2 regions of the Streptomyces sp. NBC_00885 genome follow, and region 2 is predicted to be linked to the other one. Evidence: predicted binding sites of a transcription regulator. Region 2 holds the regulator's gene; the other holds the start of a gene.

What was found. The regulator HspR, encoded in region 2, represses chaperone genes until heat shock. The targets are predictions, from matches to a motif close to TTGAGNNNNNNNNNCTCAA.
Region 1: a site for HspR is predicted at 3,167-3,185, ahead of lon (endopeptidase La). Genes of this name have one in related genera too.

Annotation. Positions count from the first base shown of each region.
Region 1 covers NZ_CP108796.1:2,753,236-2,762,637, reverse strand. Annotated here, with positions in the region: gene OHA61_RS12065 (response regulator transcription factor) at 1-641, opposite strand, end outside; gene OHA61_RS12060 (spermidine synthase) at 734-1,414, opposite strand; gene OHA61_RS12055 (rhomboid-like protein) at 1,706-2,530, shown strand; gene OHA61_RS12050 (protealysin inhibitor emfourin) at 2,486-3,016, opposite strand; gene lon (endopeptidase La) at 3,208-5,619, shown strand; gene OHA61_RS12040 (trypsin-like serine peptidase) at 5,676-6,500, opposite strand; gene OHA61_RS12035 (helix-turn-helix domain-containing protein) at 6,527-7,540, opposite strand; gene OHA61_RS12030 (M4 family metallopeptidase) at 7,691-9,402, shown strand, end outside.
Region 2 covers NZ_CP108796.1:3,977,488-3,986,889, forward strand. Annotated here, with positions in the region: gene OHA61_RS17965 (pyridoxamine 5'-phosphate oxidase family protein) at 1-140, shown strand, start outside; gene OHA61_RS17970 ((2Fe-2S)-binding protein) at 289-609, opposite strand; gene OHA61_RS17975 (helix-turn-helix transcriptional regulator) at 1,044-2,027, shown strand; gene OHA61_RS17980 (heat shock protein transcriptional repressor HspR) at 2,107-2,550, opposite strand; gene dnaJ (molecular chaperone DnaJ) at 2,552-3,736, opposite strand; gene grpE (nucleotide exchange factor GrpE) at 3,767-4,429, opposite strand; gene dnaK (molecular chaperone DnaK) at 4,426-6,285, opposite strand; gene OHA61_RS18000 (sugar transferase) at 6,521-7,042, shown strand; gene OHA61_RS18005 (heterodisulfide reductase-related iron-sulfur binding cluster) at 7,172-9,402, shown strand, end outside.

The sequences.
Region 1 (9,402 bases), 1.2 Mb from region 2:
ACGGTCCGGGTGCCGGACGCGTCGGCCCAGTCCCACACCTCGGCGAGCAGCTGCTCGCGGGAGAGGACGGCGCGGGGGGTGTTCGCCAGGCAGACCAGCAGGTCGAACTCGGTCGGGGTGAGATGCACGTCCTCGCTGCGCACCCGGACCCGGCGCTGCGCGTGGTCGATCTCCAGCTCGCCGAGGCGCAGGATGCCGCTGCGCGGCGTCACGGCGGCGAGTGCTGCGCGCTCGACGCGGCGCAGCAACACATGCACGCGTGCCGCGAGCTCCCGCATCGAGAACGGCTTGGTCATGTAGTCGTCGGCGCCGACACCGAGGCCGACGAGCATGTCCGTCTCGTCGTCGCGCGCCGTGAGCATCAGCACGGGGACCGGGCGCTGGGCCTGGACCCGGCGGCAGACCTCCAGGCCGTCGAAGCCCGGCAGCATCACGTCGAGCACCATCAGATCGGGCTGCCAGGCCTCGGCCGCGTCGACGGCGGCCGGTCCGTCCACGGCCGTCTGGACGAGGAAGCCCTCGGCCCGCAGGCGGGCGGCGATGGCATCGACGATCGTCGAGTCGTCCTCGACGACCAGCACGCGGCGCTGGGCGCCGGGTGTGGCCGCGACGCCGTTGTGCGTGGTGTGTGTCTGCTCCATGGCCCCGCCCCTGTACGCGTTCTCGCGAGCTGCATGCCGGTGTAGATCCCCGTGTGTAGGTCAGCAGCGTAAGGGCATTGAAGGCATCCCGGCTACGCAGGGCGAACAGCGAGATGGACCACGTCGGGTACTCCCCGGGCAACCCGGATCTCTTCGGTTCTTACCCCGGTGAATCCGGCATTCCGCAACGCGTCCTCAAATGCGGGGGAGGGCTTGGCGGACCAGACGGCGAGCACGCCGCCGGGCTCCAACCGCCCCTGGCAGGCGGCGAGTCCGGCCGGTGAGTAGAGACTTCCGTTGTCGTCCGTGACGGTCCAGTCGGGCCCATTGTCGATGTCCAGACAAAGTGCGTCGTAGCGGTCCGTGGTCTCGCCCAAATGGGTGACGAGGTCCGTGTGAAGGATCACGCTGCGGGGGTCGGCCAGCGCGTCGCCGGAGATCCGTGCGAGCGGTCCCGAACGGTGCCAGTCGATGATCGCCTGCTCGCGCTCGACGACGGCGATACGGCGCCAGTGGGGGTTGGCCGCGGCGCGCGCCAGGGAGAAGCCGACGCCGAGTCCGCCGATGAGGAGGGTGGGAGCGGTACGGCCTGTGGCCAGCGCGTCGTAGGCGGCGTCGACGAGAAGACGCTCGGAGCGGCCGTCGGAGGTGTCCATGAGGAAGCACCCGTTGGCGATGATCTCGTGGTGCTCGCCGCGCTGCTGCAGGACGACCTCCCCGTGGGGCCCCTCACGGCGGTCGAGGGTGACGGGTGCGTCGGCATGAAGCGGCATGGCGGTGACCTCCTGGCGACGGGGCGGACGCGTACAGGTGGCCATGGTGCCGGGGTGGGGCGAGCGGGACAAATGGTTTCGGCCGGTGTGGCTCCGGCCGCTCCACAGTCGCTTCGCGGTCGGTTCACAGCTGATCCACAGTGGACTCACAGCTGGTCGGCGCAGTGTGGCGTGCACACGACGTCCGAGGTGGCGCGAAGGTTGCCTCGTGTGGCGCAGGTCATAGACGGGGGTCATGGTGATCGCGTTGGGTGGGGGTTCGTTCGGGCTTGAACGAGAGGGGCCTCACGCGTGGACCAGCTTTCAACTCGCGACCCGGCGACGGGCCGGGAGCTGCTGGGCGGCATCCCGGCCCAGCGCACGGTGACGCGGGCGGCGGCACCCGCACTCGCGCCCCCGCCGGCCCTGCCGCCCGCGCCCGCCCCCGGTCTGCCATGGCCCCTGTGGCGCCGTGCGCTGCGGCTGCTGCCCACGCCGACCGGCACGCCGTTCACCTTCGGCTACGCGCTCGTCCTGATCGTCACCTCGCTCTTCGTGGAGTACGGAGACCCGGCGACCGTCTCCTTGATGCTCCATGGATCCAGTACCGATGTCGCCCATTTGGCCCACACCCCGCTCCTTGTTCTGGGAGCAAGCGCCCTCTGGGTCGCGGGCGGCCTGGCGTCCCCGTACGCCGTCGCCTTCCTTTTCACCCTCACCGCGCTGGAGCGCCACATCGGCGGCCGGCGCACTGCGGGGGTGTTCCTGCTGGGCCATGTCGGGGCGACCCTGGCCACCGAGATACCCGTGGCGGTCTCCGTCATGGCCGGGCATCTGCCCGCCACGTCGCTGCACCGCCTCGACTACGGCATCAGCTTCGGCCTGATGGCGAGCATCGGCGCCCTGGCCGGACTGCTCGGCCCGATCCAGCGCGGGACGCTGCTCGGCTTCGTCGTCCTGATGCAGGTCCAGGACCTGCTGGACTTCGCGGACCCGCTCACCAACTGGGGCCATCCGCTCGCGCTGCTGGCCGGTATCGCCTGCTGGCCCGCCGTACGCCGCTGGTCGCGGGGGCGTGCGTCTGAACGTCGGTCAGTCCTCGGGGAGCGCGGCGAATACGTCCCGCAGGGCGGGTAGCCGCGTCGTCTCGTCCGTGGTGACGGTATGGCCCGCGTATGTGATCCGGTAGGTGAACCCGTCCGCGACGGGACTGCCGGTGGCCTCACCGGGAAGCCGTGCGAAGTCCGCCTTCTCCAGAGCCCGCCGCAGCTCGGCCAGCTCGGCAGGTGTCATCCTGCCGGAGCCCTTGGGGCCGGTCTTCGTGGACGTCGTGTAGGTGCCGTCGTCCCGGACAAGAAGGTCGTTGTGTACGCCGGCGATGCCACCGGTGACGGTCACGTGGACGAGCGGCCGCGCGGCGGCAGGTGTCGTGGGGGCGGACGCCGTGGCGGCCGGCGTCGTGGCGGCAGGCGTCGTGATGGCGGGCGTCGTCGGCACGGAGGACCCCGCGCGGGTTGAATCCCCACCGCCGTCCGTGCCCTCGCCCGACGCGCACCCCGCCGCCAGCAGGACACCCAGCAGCAATCCCGCCGCCCCGCACCTGCCCTGCCTCGTCCCTCGCACGCGCCCACCTGCCGTCCGTATCGCACGAGTACATGTCACAAGCCCGTCGCTGCAGTGTGGCCGATCGGTCGGCGGGCCCGCGGGAAATTGCGTCATCCCTGATCGCTCAGAGCGAACGCCCCCGGGGGAACAACTCCGCGGCTTCCTTCATTGAGTCCATACAGCTCAACTTGACCCCCTAAGGGGAGATCATGGCTTCGACGTCCACACCGCTCACCCTGCCCGTGCTGCCGCTCGACGACGAGGTCGTGCTGCCCGGAATGGTGGTGCCGCTCGACCTGTCCGACAACGACGTACGTGCCGCGGTGGAGGCCGCTCAGGCCGCTGCGCGTTCCAGTGGTGCAAGCAAGCCGACCGTGCTGCTTGTTCCACGCATCGACGGGACGTACGCGGCGACCGGCGTGCTCGGGACCGTCGAGCAGGTCGGCCGGCTCTCGGACGGCGACCCCGGCGCGCTCATCCGCGGCCGCGGCCGGGTGAAGATCGGCGCGGGAACCACGGGCCCGGGCGCCGCGCTCTGGGTCGAGGGCTCGCGCGTCGATGAGACCGTGCCCGACCCGCTGCCCGGCTCGGTCACCGAGCTGGTCAAGGAGTACAAGGCACTTGCCACCGACTGGCTGAAGAAGCGCGGCGCCTGGCAGGTCGTCGACCGCGTCCAGCAGATCGACGACGTCTCGCAGCTCGCCGACAACTCCGGCTACTCACCCTTCCTGACGACCGCCCAGAAGATCGAACTCCTGGAGACCGCCGAGCCGGTGGCCCGCCTCAAGCTCGCCACCCAGCAGCTGCGTGAGCACCTCGCCGAGCAGGACGTCGCCGAGTCCATCGCCAAGGACGTCCAGGAAGGCGTCGACAAGCAGCAGCGCGAGTTCCTGCTGCGCCGCCAGCTCGAAGCCGTGCGCAAGGAGCTGCGCGAGCTCAACGGCGGGGCCACCGACGCTGCGGACGAGTCCGACGACTACCGGGCCCGTGTCGAGGCCGCCGACCTCCCCGAGAAGGTGCGCGACGCCGCCCTCAAGGAGGTCGAGAAGCTGGAGCGTTCCAGTGACCAGAGCCCCGAGGGCTCCTGGATCCGCACCTGGCTCGACACGATCCTCGAACTGCCCTGGAACGAAAGGACCGAGGACGAGTACGACATCCAGGGCGCCAAGACGATCCTGGACGCCGAGCACTCGGGTCTGCAGGACGTGAAGGAACGGATCACCGAGTACCTGGCGGTGCGCAAGCGGCGCGCCGACCGGGGGCTGGGCGTGGTCGGCGGGCGGCGCGGGGGCGCGGTTCTGGCGCTCGTCGGCCCGCCCGGCGTGGGAAAGACCTCCCTCGGCGAGTCCGTCGCGCACGCCATGGGACGCAAGTTCGTCCGGGTCGCGCTCGGCGGCGTACGGGACGAGGCGGAGATCCGCGGCCACCGGCGCACCTACGTCGGCGCCCTGCCCGGCCGGATCGTCCGGGCGATCAAGGAGGCCGGCTCGATGAACCCGGTCGTCCTGCTCGACGAGATCGACAAGGTCGGCTCCGACTTCCGCGGCGACCCCGCGGCCGCCCTGCTCGAAGTCCTGGACCCGGCGCAGAACCACACCTTCCGCGACCACTACCTGGAGGTCGAACTCGACCTGAGCGATGTCGTCTTCCTGGCCACGGCCAATGTGCTGGAGGCGATCCCGGAGGCCCTGCTCGACCGGATGGAGCTGGTCAGGCTGGATGGCTACACCGAGGACGAGAAGGTCGTCATCGCCCGGGACCACCTGCTTCCGCGCCAGCTGGAGCGGGCGGGCCTGGAGCCCGGCGAGGTGATCATCGAGGAGTCGGCGCTGCGCAGGCTCGCGGGCGAGTACACCCGTGAGGCGGGCGTGCGGAACCTGGAGCGCTCGGTGGCCCGGCTGCTGCGCAAGGTGGCGGCCCAGCACGAACTGGGCGACCAGGAGCTGCCGTTCACCATCGGTGCCGAGCAGCTGCGCGGCCTGATCGGGCGGCCGCACCATGTGCCCGAGTCCGCGCAGGACCCGGCCGAGCGCCGCACGGCGGTGCCGGGCGTGGCCACCGGCCTCGCCGTCACCGGCGCGGGCGGCGACGTCCTGTTCGTCGAGGCCTCTCTCGCCGACCCGGAGACGGGCGCGGCAGGGCTGACGCTGACCGGACAGCTCGGCGACGTGATGAAGGAGTCCGCGCAGATCGCGCTGAGCTTCCTGCGCTCGCACGGGGCGGAGCTGGAGCTTCCGGTCGCCGATCTCAAGGACCGGGGTGTGCACATCCACTTCCCGGCGGGCGCGGTCCCCAAGGACGGCCCGAGCGCGGGCATCACGATGACGACGGCACTCGCGTCGCTGCTGTCCGGACGCCTGGTGCGTACGGATGTGGCGATGACGGGTGAGGTGTCGCTGACCGGGCGGGTCCTGCCGATCGGTGGTCTGAAGCAGAAGCTGCTCGCCGCGCACCGGGCGGGCATCACGACGGTCGTGATCCCCAAGCGGAACGAGGCGGACCTGGACGACGTCCCGGCTGAGGTCCTGGAGAAGCTGGACGTGCACCCGGTCACGGATGTGCTCCAGGTGCTGGAGATCGCGCTCTCACCGGCGGATGTGCCGGTGCAGGCCGCGGCCTGAGCACGATCGCAGAGCCGCGGGGGGAAGGTCTTCGGCCTTCCCCCCGCGGCTCTGCGCTACTGCTTCGTGGCCTTGTCGTACAGCTTGCGCGCGTTCGCGTTGAAGCGCACCGCCGTCGACACACTGTCCGTGTCGCCGCCGCTGGTCACCCCGATGAGGCGGCCCGGATGCTTCGGGTCCCGGTAGCCCGCGAGCCAGGGACCGCCGCTCGTGCCGTCCCAGAAACCGGAGCAGTCCATCCGTACGGATCCGGCCAGTTCGGGATCCGGCTCGGTGTCGGTGGTGCAGGCGATCGGGCGGTTGTCGGGATTGTGGTCGGGGTTGGGGTAGCCGACGACCGTGATCCGGCGGGCCGGCACCGCGGTCCAGTCGACCGGCGTCCCGCCCACCACGTCCTGGACATTGCGGCCCTTGGCGTCCGGCTCCAGCGTCACGAAGGCGTAGTCCACGGAGTCGGAGTCCTCGGCATCGGCGCGCCAGCGGGCGTCCACCTGGATGGCGCGCACCTTCCACCGTCCGTACGGCGCCTTGCCCGCACCCGCGCCGCTGAAGCTGGGGGCGAAGGTGACGTTCTCCATATAGCTGCCGTAATCGAAGACACAGTGCGCGGCGGTGGCGATGACATTGCCCTTGGGGCTGTCGACGACGCTCGCGGAACAGAAGTGCTCGCCCTCCTTGTCGAGCAGTACGCCGGCCGACGACAGGCCCGCGAAAGCGGTCGCCGACGACTGTGGCTCGGGCGGCGGCGGCAAGGGGGCCTCGTCCCCGGTGTCGGACGCGGCCGAAACCGGACCGCCGCACGCCGTCGTGGCGGCGAGCAGGGCTATGACGGGCCACCTCAGCAGCCTCTTCGGGCGGCGGCCAGGAGCGATCCACTTCATCCGGCCATCTTGCCTGTTTGCGGCCGTCAGTCCAGCCAGCCCCGCAAGGTCGCCTGCGCTCCGGCCTGGAAGCGGGTCTCGGCGCCGAGCGTCTGAAGCAGACGGCTGATCCTTCTGCGCGCCGTGTGCACATGGACGCCCAGGCGGCGGGCGATCGCCTCGTCCTTGAGGCCCGAGGCGAGCAGGCCCAGCAGCTCCTTCTGGGCCTTCGCGAGCGCCGCGTCGTCGCACGCCCCGCCCGAACCGCCGAGCGGTGTGGCACGGTCCCACACCGTCTCGAACAGCGGCATCAGCGCGTTGCGCAGCAGCGCGTCGCCGATCACCAGGGCGGAGGCCCTCGGATCGGCCGGGTCGGCCGGCGGAAGGAGGGTGATCCGCCGGTCCACGGTGATCAGTTCGGTGGGCACCGCCGCCGCGACCCGTGCCCGCAGGCCCTGTTCGACGAGGCCGGTCACCGAGCCCATCCGGCCGGGACGGGCGAGCCCGTCCCGGTCCAGGACGGTCCGCACCTCCACCCCGCGGTCCAGGAGCCCCTCGATGTCCAGGGCCGGTGCGCGTGAACCGCCGTCCCCGCGCGGCCCCTTCCCACAGGGTGAGCGGTCCAGGATGGCGACCTCCCGCTCCGCCGTGGCCAGCAGATACTCCGCCCGTTCCCCGATCGCCCGCGGACCCGTCACCACCTCGATGCCACGCTCGGGTGCGCCGGTCGCCCCCGACATCAGGCGGCCGGCCAGCCGGTCCGCGGTCATCCGTAATCGCTCCAGCTCGGCCGACCGTAAGTGCAGTTCGGCCTGGCGGCGATGGATGAGCGTACGGATCGCGGCGTCCGGCGCCGCCGGATGCGGCAGCGCGTCGCCGTCCGCCGGCAGCGCGAGGCCGTGTTCGACCAGATGGCCGAGCGCCCGGTCGAGGCGGTCGCGTGGCAGACCCAGCAGGCGTGCCAACTCCTCGGCCCCGGTGGCCCGTTCCTTGAGCAGTGCCTCGTAGATGCGTCCCTCGGCCTCCCCCAGGCCGAGGGTCTGCAGTTCCCCCTCGCTCATGCGTCGGATTCTCACTCCCTCTTCACGGGCCACACAAGTGTGCGTGTCCACTTGTCAACGTGCCTGCCACATTGATCGGTTGGCGCCCCACCGGTTGCATGGCCATGACCACCTTTACGGCTTGACCAGCACGTGGGAGGGGTACGTACTGTGCGCAAGGCCAGGACAAGCACACAGAGATCGGGTATTTTCAGGGGGACCGGTCTCGCGGCACTGCTCGGCGCGGCCGGGCTGCTGCTGACGGCACTGCCGGCCCAGGCGGCCGCACCGCCGGCCACCGCACCGCCCGCCGATGTCCTTCCGGGGGCGGAGACGGCCACCCCGTCGCTCGTCGACGGAATCAGGGAGACGGCGGACGCCAAGGCAAGTCCGGCGGACGCGGCCCGCGGCCATCTCGCCGCGAAGGAGAGCCGCTACAAGATCGCCGACGCGCGGCGCGATCTCGCGCCGATGGGGACCGTCAAAAATGGCGCGGAAGAGACCGTGCGGCTTCAGCAGAAGCACCACGGCATACCGGTGTTCGGGGGCCAGTACGTCGTACGGATGGAGTCCAAGGGCGGCAAGCGCGTCGTCACCGGCACCTCCGGCAAGTACTTCACGGGTCTGAAGACCGGCACCAAGGCGAGCGTCACCAAGGACACCGCGGTACGCCGCGCGGTCGCGGCGACCGCCGCACGCCTCGGCGGCAAGACGCTCAGCAAGGCCGACGCGATACGCGGCAAGGGCGCCAAGTCCGCGAAGGCGGCGGCCCTCACGGGCAGCGCGGGCGGCCTCGTGGTGATCCCGCGCGGCGAGGGCATCCTCGCCCACCACGTGACCGTACGCGGCACGAACCCCACCACCGGCGAACCGGTGCTGCAGCAGGTCTACATCGACGCCCGCGCCGGCTACCCGGTGCTGCAGTTCAGCGGCATCAAGACGCTGACCGCGAAGGGGACCGCCGCGTCCGGCGCCACCGCGAAGGCGGCCCCGGCGGGCGCCCGCGCGGCCGAGGCCGACCCGGCCGCCGCCATCAAGGGCAGCGGCGTCAAGCTCGATGCGGCCAAGGTCGACCTCGACCTCCAGCTCGACACCGCCGCGAACAAGTACCTGATGATCGACTCCACGCGGATGGCGGGCTCCACCAAGAACACCCTGACCACCTGGGACGCCCGCGACCGCGACGTCAGCGAGGTCGCCGGAACCTGGCCCGGCGGGCTGAAGGAATTCAGCCACGCGGAAAAGGAATTCGGCAAGGACGCCACCGAGTCCGGCGCGGTCGACGCGCACTGGGCGGCCGGGAAGGTCTACGACTACTACAAGCAGAACCACGGCCGCGACAGCCTCGACGGCCGCGGCATGACCATCAACTCCCTGGTCGGCGTGACCGAGTTCGGCACGCCGTACGTCAACGCCTTCTGGGACGGCCAGAAGATGGTCTACGGCAGTGGCGACGAGGACTACAAGCCGCTCTCCGCCGACCTCGACGTGGTGGGCCACGAGATGACGCACGGCGTCGTCGAGAACACCGCCAACCTCGTCTACGCCGGGCAGTCCGGCGCGTTGAACGAGGCGCTCGCCGACTACTTCGGCAACGCGATCGACACCGCCGCGTCCGGAGTCTCCATGGACGACCCGGACGCCGGTCTCATCGGCGAGGACCTGTGCCGTGCGACGAAGCCGCGGGCCTGCGCCTTCCGCGACCTCAACGACGGCGCGACCACCTCGAAGAACTTCCTCGGCGTCACCTACGGCACCGACAGCGGCGGGGTGCACCTCAACTCCACCGTGTTCTCCGGCGCGCTGTGGGACCTGCGCCAGGACGTGGGCGGACAGCTCGCCGACAGCATCGTGTACAAGGCGCTGTCCGAGTACATGACGCC
Region 2 (9,402 bases):
GCGCGAGGGTTCGTACGGAGCCCGAGCTCATCACGGACGCGGTGGAGCGTTACGCGGAACGCTACGGGCGCACACCGGCTCCGAATCCGGACCGGGTGCTGATCGAGATCGCCCTGACGCGGGCGATGGGCCGGGCCTAGAGCCGGGCTCACGTTTCCGTACCGGCCCCACCGGCTCTACCGGCCTTCCGTACGGGAAAAGCACAGCGGCGCCATCGCGTTTCAGGTCCACGATGGCGCCGCTGTGTGGGGGAAGCGCCTGAGCGATTTACAACGACGGGGGAACCGCTCAGGCACTGCGGGGGGTGGCGGTGGTGGTGTCGGGCTCGACCAACTGGTGATCGCGTTGATCGAGATTGACGAAAATCATGCCGTACCGGATGGCACAGCGGACGGGCTGCGGAGCTCCTCGGGGCCTGCGAAGGCACCGATACGCACGGACGTCTTCGTCCTCCTCGCGCGCCACGACGATCGGCTCTCCGAAGAGGGTGACCATCAACGAGTCGCCACGGTGGGGGATTGCCGTGACGAGGTCGATGAAATGCCACCCCGATCGATAAGCCGTAGCCATCTCACGCCGGAAGACCCGGTCGTCCGGTGGAACGGTCATGCGTCCGTGCGGGCCGGAGCGACACCCCATGAGGGCTCACCGGGCGTGCCCGCGGCGTCAGCCGGAGCGACACCCCATGAAGGCTCACCGGGAGCCAACGCGTCCGCCGGTGCCACGACGCCCCAGGAGGGCTCACCGGGCGTTCCGGCCACAGCGTCAGCGGGAGCGAAACCCCACGACGGTTCCCCAGGAGCTGCCGTCACCGCGCCGGCGGGAGAGCTACCCCAGGAGGGCTCACCGGAGGCCACCGCACCGAGCGCGGCCGCCGCTATGGCAAGAGCACAAAGAGCACGTAGCGTCCTAGACATGGGTGATCTCCACCTCTTTTGATCATTCCTCCTCCCCCGCGCATAAGACGATGTCTCACTCCGAACGCTTGCACCAGCGACGGCAGGCATCATGTTCCTGTAATGCAGGAGCCTGAGGGGGTGCATATGCCATCTAATGAGGGCGAAACGGGACACCCTCACGCAGACGGCGAGCTGTGCGAGGCGGGGAAAAGTCTCTACATCACCGCACTGCGCACCGGGCGTATAGCCCGGTCAGAGGCGGAATCAACACCCTGCCTCTTCGATCTCGCCCTGCTGCACCCGGATCCCGACGACGCTCAGTGGCTCCGACCGGTCCCGCCGACCACTGCGCTGACACAGCTGATACACCCCATTGAGCGGGAGATCCAAGAGCGCCGACGACGAACTGTCGCTCTGACCGATGCTCTTGAGCCATTCATGGCGTTCACCGCTCAGAACTCCACCGTCCCACAAGGGATTACCGTCCTCGAGGGCCTCAACCGCATCAACACAACCCTCGACCAGGTCACCGCAGACTGCACCGAGGAGCTTCTCACTGTCCAGCCCGGCAGCGGGCGACAGCCGCACATCCTGGAAAAGGCGCTGCGCCGTGTGGAGCCGCTCATCGACCGCGGCGTCCGCATGCGCACGCTCTACCAGCACACGGCCCGCCACCACCCCGCCACGCTCGCCTACATGGAGCAAGTGGGGCCCTCCGGCGTGGAGGTGCGCACCCTGGAGGAGATCATCGACCGGCTGATCATCGTGGACCGGAGAGTGGCCTTCATCCCGGCGAGCAGCGACCGGCTGTCCGCGCTGGAACTGCGGCACAAGGGCATCGTCGAGTATCTCGTCGGCGTCTTCGAGCAGTTCTGGCTGCACGGGATCGCGTGGGAGGAGCCGATCAGTTACGGACCGGACCTGGACGGCATCACCGGCATCCAGCGCTCGATCGCGAAGCTGCTGGTCGAAGGGCATGTCGACGAGGCCATCGCCCGCCGGCTCGGGATGAATGTCCGTACCTGCCGGGCCCATATCGCCAAGCTGGGCTCCTCGTTGGGCAGCGGCAGCCGGACCCAGCTGGGCTATCTGATCGCCCAGTCGGGAATGCTGGAACACCAGTCCTGAACCTGACCGAAACCCGTATACAGAAGGGGCGGTGGAGCAACTCGCGTTGCTCCACCGCCCCTTCGGACCGAGACATGGCCTATTCGGAACGCTTGGGTCGCCAGACCACCAGCGCGCTCGCCTGCTGCACATCCTGGTACGGCACGAGATCACGCCGGTAGGAGGCATGCACCTGGGCCTCGCGCTGCTGCATCGCCGCAGCCGCTCCCTCGACTGCGGCCGACAGCTCGACAACCCTTTGCTGAAGCGCAGCGACCTGGTTCTCCAGTTCGATGATGCGCTTGATTCCGGCCAGGTTGATGCCCTCGTCCTGCGACAACTGCTGGACGGTGCGCAGCAGTTCGATGTCACGGGCACTGTAGCGCCGGCCCCGTCCCGCGGTGCGGTCGGGGGAGACGAGACCAAGCCGGTCGTACTGCCGCAGCGTCTGCGGATGCAAGCCCGAGAGCTGGGCCGCCACCGAAATGACGTACACCGGCGACTCGTCGGTCAGTTCGTAGGGGTTGCGGCGACGACCGTCCATCTCATGCTCCCTTCGCGGCCTGGAACAGCTCGGCCCGCGGGTCCTCGTCCGCGGTGGCTTCGCGGTAGGCCTCCAGCGCTTCCTTCGCCTTGTCGCCCAGCTCCTTGGGGACCGCGACCTCGACGGTGACCAGCAGGTCGCCGCGGGTGCCGTCCTTGCGGACTGCGCCCTTGCCGCGGGCACGCATCGTACGGCCATTGGGTGTCCCCGCGGGCAGCTTCAGCGTGACCGGCGGACCGCCGAGCGTGGGCACCTTTACCTCGCCGCCGAGCGCCACCTCCGTATAGGTGACGGGCACGGTGACCGTGAGGTTGTCGCCCTTGCGGCCGAAGACCGGATGGGAGTCGACATGCACCACGACGTACAAGTCGCCCGCCGGGCCGCCCCGTTCGCCGGGAGCTCCCTTGCCGCGCAGCCGGATCCGCTGGCCGTCGGAGACGCCCGCGGGGATCCGGACCTGCATGGTGCGCGAGGAGCGGGCGCGCCCGCTGCCCTTGCAGACCTCGCAGGGGTCCTGCGCGATCAGCCCGCGGCCCTTGCAGTCCACGCACGGGTCGGTGAGCGAGAAGGAGCCGCTGCCGCCGCGCGAGACCTGGCCGGTGCCGACACAGGTCGGGCACACGCGGGGCGTGCCGTTCTTGTCGCCGGTGCCCGAACAGGCCTTGCAGGCGGCCGAGCTGGACATCCGCAAGGGGACCGTGGCCCCGTCGACCGCCTCGGTGAAGCTGAGCGTCACCTCGGACTCGATGTCCTGGCCGCGGCGCGGCTGGGTACGCGTACCCGGGCCGGCACCGCGGTTGAACAGCCCGCCGAAGACATCGCCGAGACCGCCGCCGAAGCCGCCGGCGCCCCCTTGCGTGCCGCCCTGGGCGCCGCCGAAGAGGTCGCCCAGGTCGAAGTTGAAGGAGCCGCCGGGGCCGCCCGGCGCACCGGCGCGGAAGCCACCGTTGCCGAAGAGGGCGCGTGCCTCGTCGTACTCCTTGCGCCGCTTGGGGTCGCCGAGGATGTCATGGGCCTCGGAGATCTCCTTGAAGCGCTCCTCCGCCTTGGCATCGCCCTTGTTGGCGTCCGGGTGGAACTCGCGGGCGAGCTTCCGGTACGCCTTCTTGATCTCGGCCTCGGTGGCGTCCTTGGGGACGCCGAGGACCTTGTAGTAGTCCTTCTCGACGAAGTCCTTCGTGCTCATCGACGTCCCTCCTCTCGCGCATTCACTGCGTCAGCCCTCGTCCGGGCCACCGCTCTCCTCGTCGTTCGCCGTCTCGTCCTTCGCGGCCGCGGGACCCGCGGGGGCCGCGCCCGGCTGGGGCTCGGCCACCGCGACCCGTGCGGGCCTGATGGTCCGTTCGCCGATGCGATACCCCGGCTGCAGGACCGCGACGCACGTGGTCTCGGTGACATCCGGTGCGTACGAGTGCATCAGGGCCTCGTGGATGGTCGGGTCGAAGGGCTCGCCCTCCTTGCCGAACTGCTGCAGGCCCATCTTGGCTGCGGCCGTCTCGAGAGACTCGGCAACCGACTTGAACCCGCCCACCAGCTCCCCGTGATCACGCGCACGGCCGATGTCGTCGAGCACGGGCAGGAGCTCGGTCAGCAGAGACGCCGTGGCGATCTCCTTGACCGTGATCCGGTCGCGCTCCACACGACGGCGGTAGTTCTGGTACTCGGCCTGGAGCCGCTGGAGGTCCGCGGTGCGCTCGTTGAGCGCCATGCGCACCTGGTCCAGCTGAGCCGTCAGGCCTGCGATCTTTGCTGCTGCGTCCCCTGCCGGGGCCGCCGGGCCCTCCTTCTCGGAGGACTCGGCGGACGCGGCGGCGTCGTCAGAGGTGGCGCCTGAGGGGACGTCGGGCTTCTCCTCGAAGCCCGGGGTCTCCTCCGTCACGCGGCACCGTCCTTCTTCGGCTTCTCGTCGTCGACGATCTCGGCGTCGACGACATCGTCCTCAGCCTGGGGCTGCTCGCCGGCCTGGGCGCCCTCGGCGCCGGGGGCCGCGCCACCCTCGGGGGCGGCGTTCGCGTACATCGCCTGGCCGAGCTTCTGGCTGACCGCGGCGACCTTCTCGGTCGCCGTGCGGATCTCGGCCGTGTCCTCGCCCTTGAGCTTCTCCTTCAGCTCGGTGAGCGCGGCCTCGACCTCGGTCTTGACGTCACCGGGGACCTTGTCCTCGTTGTCCTTGAGGAACTTCTCGGTCTGGTAGACGAGCTGCTCGCCCTGGTTGCGGGACTCGGCGGCCTCGCGGCGGCGGTGGTCCTCGTCCGCGTACTGCTCGGCCTCCTGGCGCATCCGGTCGACCTCGTCCTTCGGCAGCGAGGAGCCGCCGGTGACGGTCATCTTCTGCTCCTTGCCCGTGCCCAGGTCCTTCGCGGTCACGTGCATGATGCCGTTGGCGTCGATGTCGAAGGCGACCTCGATCTGCGGGACCCCGCGCGGGGCCGGCGGCAGACCGGTCAGCTCGAACATCCCGAGCTTCTTGTTGTACGCCGCGATCTCGCGCTCGCCCTGGTAGACCTGGATCTGCACGGACGGCTGGTTGTCCTCGGCCGTCGTGAAGATCTCGGAGCGCTTGGTCGGGATCGTGGTGTTGCGCTCGATCAGCTTGGTCATGATGCCGCCCTTGGTCTCGATACCCAGGGACAGCGGGGTCACGTCGAGGAGCAGGACGTCCTTGACCTCACCCTTGAGGACACCGGCCTGCAGAGCGGCACCGATGGCGACGACCTCGTCGGGGTTCACACCCTTGTTGGCGTCCTGGCCGCCGGTGAGCTCCTTGACGAGCTCGGCGACGGCGGGCATACGGGTCGATCCGCCGACCAGAACCACGTGGTCGATCTCGGACAGCTGGATGCCGGCGTCCTTGATGACGTTGTGGAACGGGGTCTTGCAGCGCTCCAGGAGGTCCGCGGTGAGCTGCTGGAACTGAGCGCGCGTGAGCTTCTCGTCCAGGTGCAGCGGGCCCTCGGCGGAGGCCGTGATGTAGGGCAGGTTGATGTTCGTCTCGGTGGAGGACGACAGCTCGATCTTCGCCTTCTCCGCGGCCTCGCGGAGACGCTGGAGAGCCATCTTGTCCTTGGACAGGTCCACGCCGTGACCGTTGGCGAACTGCTTCACCAGGTAGTCGACGACGCGCTGGTCCCAGTCGTCGCCACCGAGGTGGTTGTCACCGTTGGTGGCCTTCACCTCGACGACGCCGTCGCCGATCTCCAGCAGCGAGACGTCGAAGGTGCCGCCACCGAGGTCGAAGACGAGGATGGTCTGGTCGTCCTTGTCGAGGCCGTAGGCCAGGGCGGCCGCCGTCGGCTCGTTGACGATACGCAGGACGTTCAGACCCGCGATCTCACCGGCCTCCTTGGTGGCCTGACGCTCGGAGTCGTTGAAGTACGCCGGGACGGTGATCACCGCGTCGGTGACCTTCTCGCCGAGGTAGGACTCCGCGTCGCGCTTCAGCTTCTGCAGGATGAAGGCGCTCATCTGCTGCGGGTTGAAGGTCTTCCCGTCGAGCTCGATCTTCCAGTCGGTGCCCATGTGGCGCTTGACCGACCGGATGGTCCTGTCGACGTTCGTGACTGCCTGACGCTTCGCTACCTCGCCGACCAGCACCTCACCGTTCTTCGCGAAGGCGACGACGGACGGCGTGGTCCTGGCACCCTCGGCGTTGGTGATGACGGTGGGCTCGCCGCCCTCCAGAACGCTGACGACGGAGTTAGTCGTGCCCAGGTCGATGCCGACCGCACGTGCCATTTCAATTCCTCCAGCTGACTTGAGTGGATCTGGCTCAAGGATGCATGACCGAGTCGACGACGTCAACAGAGCTGAGTCGACCCCACTCAACTTTTATCCGGCACTTACCTGCAGCCCACCCCCCGACCTGCGCCCCAGGTCCGCCTCAGCGCGTGGCGCACCCCTTCACGGATGCCCCCATCTGGGAGAGTCATAGCCGCAAAAGCGGTCAATAGAAGTCAAAGGGCGTGCGTCCATGCCTGCGAAGCGAGCCATCGATCTGACGGGCAGCCTGATCCTGCTGCTGCTCCTGTCCCCCGTGCTGCTCGCCCTCACCGCCGCCGTCGCCTCGACCACCCGGGGCCCGCTCCTGACCCGCCGCGACAGGACGGGCCTGGGCGGGTCCACGTTTGCGATGCTGTCGTTCCGTACGACACCGGCCTCGCCCGCCGGACGGCTGCTGCGCCGCCACTTCCTGGACAATCTGCCGCAGCTGATCAATGTGGTGCGCGGGGAGATGTCGCTCGTGGGCCCCCGGCCGCTGGCGCCCGGGGAAGACGCCTCCGTGGCGGGGCGGGCCCGTCTCTGCGTACGCCCCGGAATGACGGGACTCTGGCAGATCAGCGGCCGCTCCGAGCTCCCCTGGGAAGAAATGGGCGTGCTCGATCTACATTATGTGGAGCAGCACTGGCTGGGACTGGACCTGTTGATCCTGGTCCGGACCCTGCCGGCCGCGATCGCCGGACGCCGCGCGGCCCGTCCGGTCAGGCTTGCCTGAGCGACACAGATCACCGGCTGCGCGTCTACAGTGCGGCGGAATAAGTGGGTACGCTCAGCACGGACTAATTAAGTTACCGCTTAGTAGACTGTCGAGATCCCCACCCTCGCAGGCCCGAGGAGCCCCCAAATGCAACTCGCCGCGATCATCGTGTCGCTGGTCCTGACCGTGGTCGGCGTTGCGCTCATCGCCCGAGCCGTCGCGCAGATCTACCGCTTCGTGAAGCTCGGTCAGCCGGTCCCGGCAGGCAGCCGCACCGACGAGCCGAAACAGCGCACGATCACCCTGGTCAAGGAGTTCCTCGGCCACACCCGGATGAACCGGTGGGGGATCGTGGGCTTCGCGCACTGGTTCGTCGCGATCGGCTTCCTGACCCTTCCGCCGACCCTTGCGCAGGCGTACGGCCAGCTCTTCGAGGCGGACTGGACGCTGCCGGTCATCGGCGGCTTCCTGCCGTTCGAGATGTACATCGAGTTCATCGGCATCATGACGGTCGTCGGCATCGTCGTGCTGATGGCGATCCGGCTGCTCAACCTGCCCTCGCGGGCCGGCCGCAAGTCGCGCTTCGCGGGCTCCAAGGCCTGGCAGGCGTACTTCGTCGAGTACGTCATCCTCACGATCGGCCTCGCGATCCTCGCCCTGCGCGGGCTCGAGGGCGCGATCCACCACGTCGAGAGCTACGAGCCGGCGTACTTCGTCTCGTACCCCCTGGTCCTGGCCTTCAAGGGGCTGAGCGTCCCCACGCTCCAGACGCTGATCTACTTCACCGCGATGATCAAGATCGGCACCTCGCTGATCTGGATGATCACGGTCTCGCTCAACACCAACATGGGTGTCGCCTGGCACCGTTTCCTCGGCTTCCCGAACATCTGGTTCAAGCGGAACGCCGACGGCTCCACCGCTCTCGGCGCCCTGCTGCCGATGACCAGCGGCGGCAAGGAGATCGACTTCGAGGACCCGGGCGAGGACGACGTCTTCGGCGTCTCCCAGGTCGAGCAGTTCTCCTGGAAGGGCATCCTCGACTTCTCCACGTGTACGGAGTGCGGCCGCTGCCAGTCGCAGTGCCCGGCCTGGAACACCGGAAAGCCGCTGTCCCCCAAGCTCCTGATCATGTCGCTGCGCGACCACGCGCACGCCAAGGCCCCGTATCTGCTGGCCGGCGGCGGCAAGACAATGGAAGGCGAGGAGAAGGCTTCGGCCGAGGCTCTCAAGGACGTCCCCGCGGCCGCTCTCGCGGAGGCCGAGCGCCCCCTGATCGGGACGCTGGAGGAGAACGGCGTCATCGATCCGGACGTCCTGTGGTCCTGCACCACCTGCGGTGCGTGCGTGGAGCAGTGCCCGGTCGACATCGAGCACATCGACCACATCGTCGACATGCGCCGCTACCAGGTGATGATCGAGTCCGCGTTCCCGTCCGAGGCGGGCACGATGCTCAAGAACCTGGAGAAGAAGGGCAACCCCTGGGGGCTCGCCAAGAAGCAGCGCGTGGAGTGGACCAAGGAGGTCGACTTCGAGGTCCCGATCGTCGGCAAGGACGTCGAGGACCTGAGCGAGGTCGACTACCTGTACTGGGTCGGCTGCGCGGGCGCCCTGGAGGACCGGGCCAAGAAGACCACCAAGGCCTTCGCGGAGCTGCTGCACATCGCGGGCGTGAAGTTCGCGATCATGGGCGGCGACGAGAAGTGCACGGGCGACTCCGCCCGGCGCCTGGGCAACGAGCCGCTGTTCCAGCAGCTCGGCCAGGAGAACGTGGCCATGCTGAACATGGCCTACGGCGAGGACGACGAGGACGAGACGACCAAGAAGCCCAAGTCGTCGAAGAAGATCGTCGCGACCTGCCCGCACTGCTTCAACACGATCGCGAACGAATACCCGCAGCTGGGCGGCGAGTTCGAGGTCATCCACCACACGCAGCTGCTCCAGCACCTCATCGACGAGGGCAAGCTGATTCCGGTGACGCCGGTCGAGGGTCTGATCACGTATCACGACCCCTGCTACCTGGGCCGCCACAACAAGGTCTACACGCCGCCGCGCGAGATCATGTCCGCCGTCCCGGGCCTGCGCCAGCAGGAGATGCACCGTCACAAGGAGCGCGGCTTCTGCTGTGGCGCCGGTGGCGCGCGCATGTGGATGGAGGAGCGGATCGGCAAGCGCATCAACACCGAGCGTGTGGACGAGGCGCTGTCGCTGAACCCGGACATCGTCTCGACCGCCTGCCCGTTCTGCCTCGTCATGCTGACGGACTCCGTCAACGGCAAGAAGAACGACGGCAAGGCGAAGGAGAGCCTGCAGGTCGTGGACGTCGCGCAGCTGCTGCTCGACTCGGTGAAGACGCCTCCGGCCGAGCCCGCCGGTGAGAC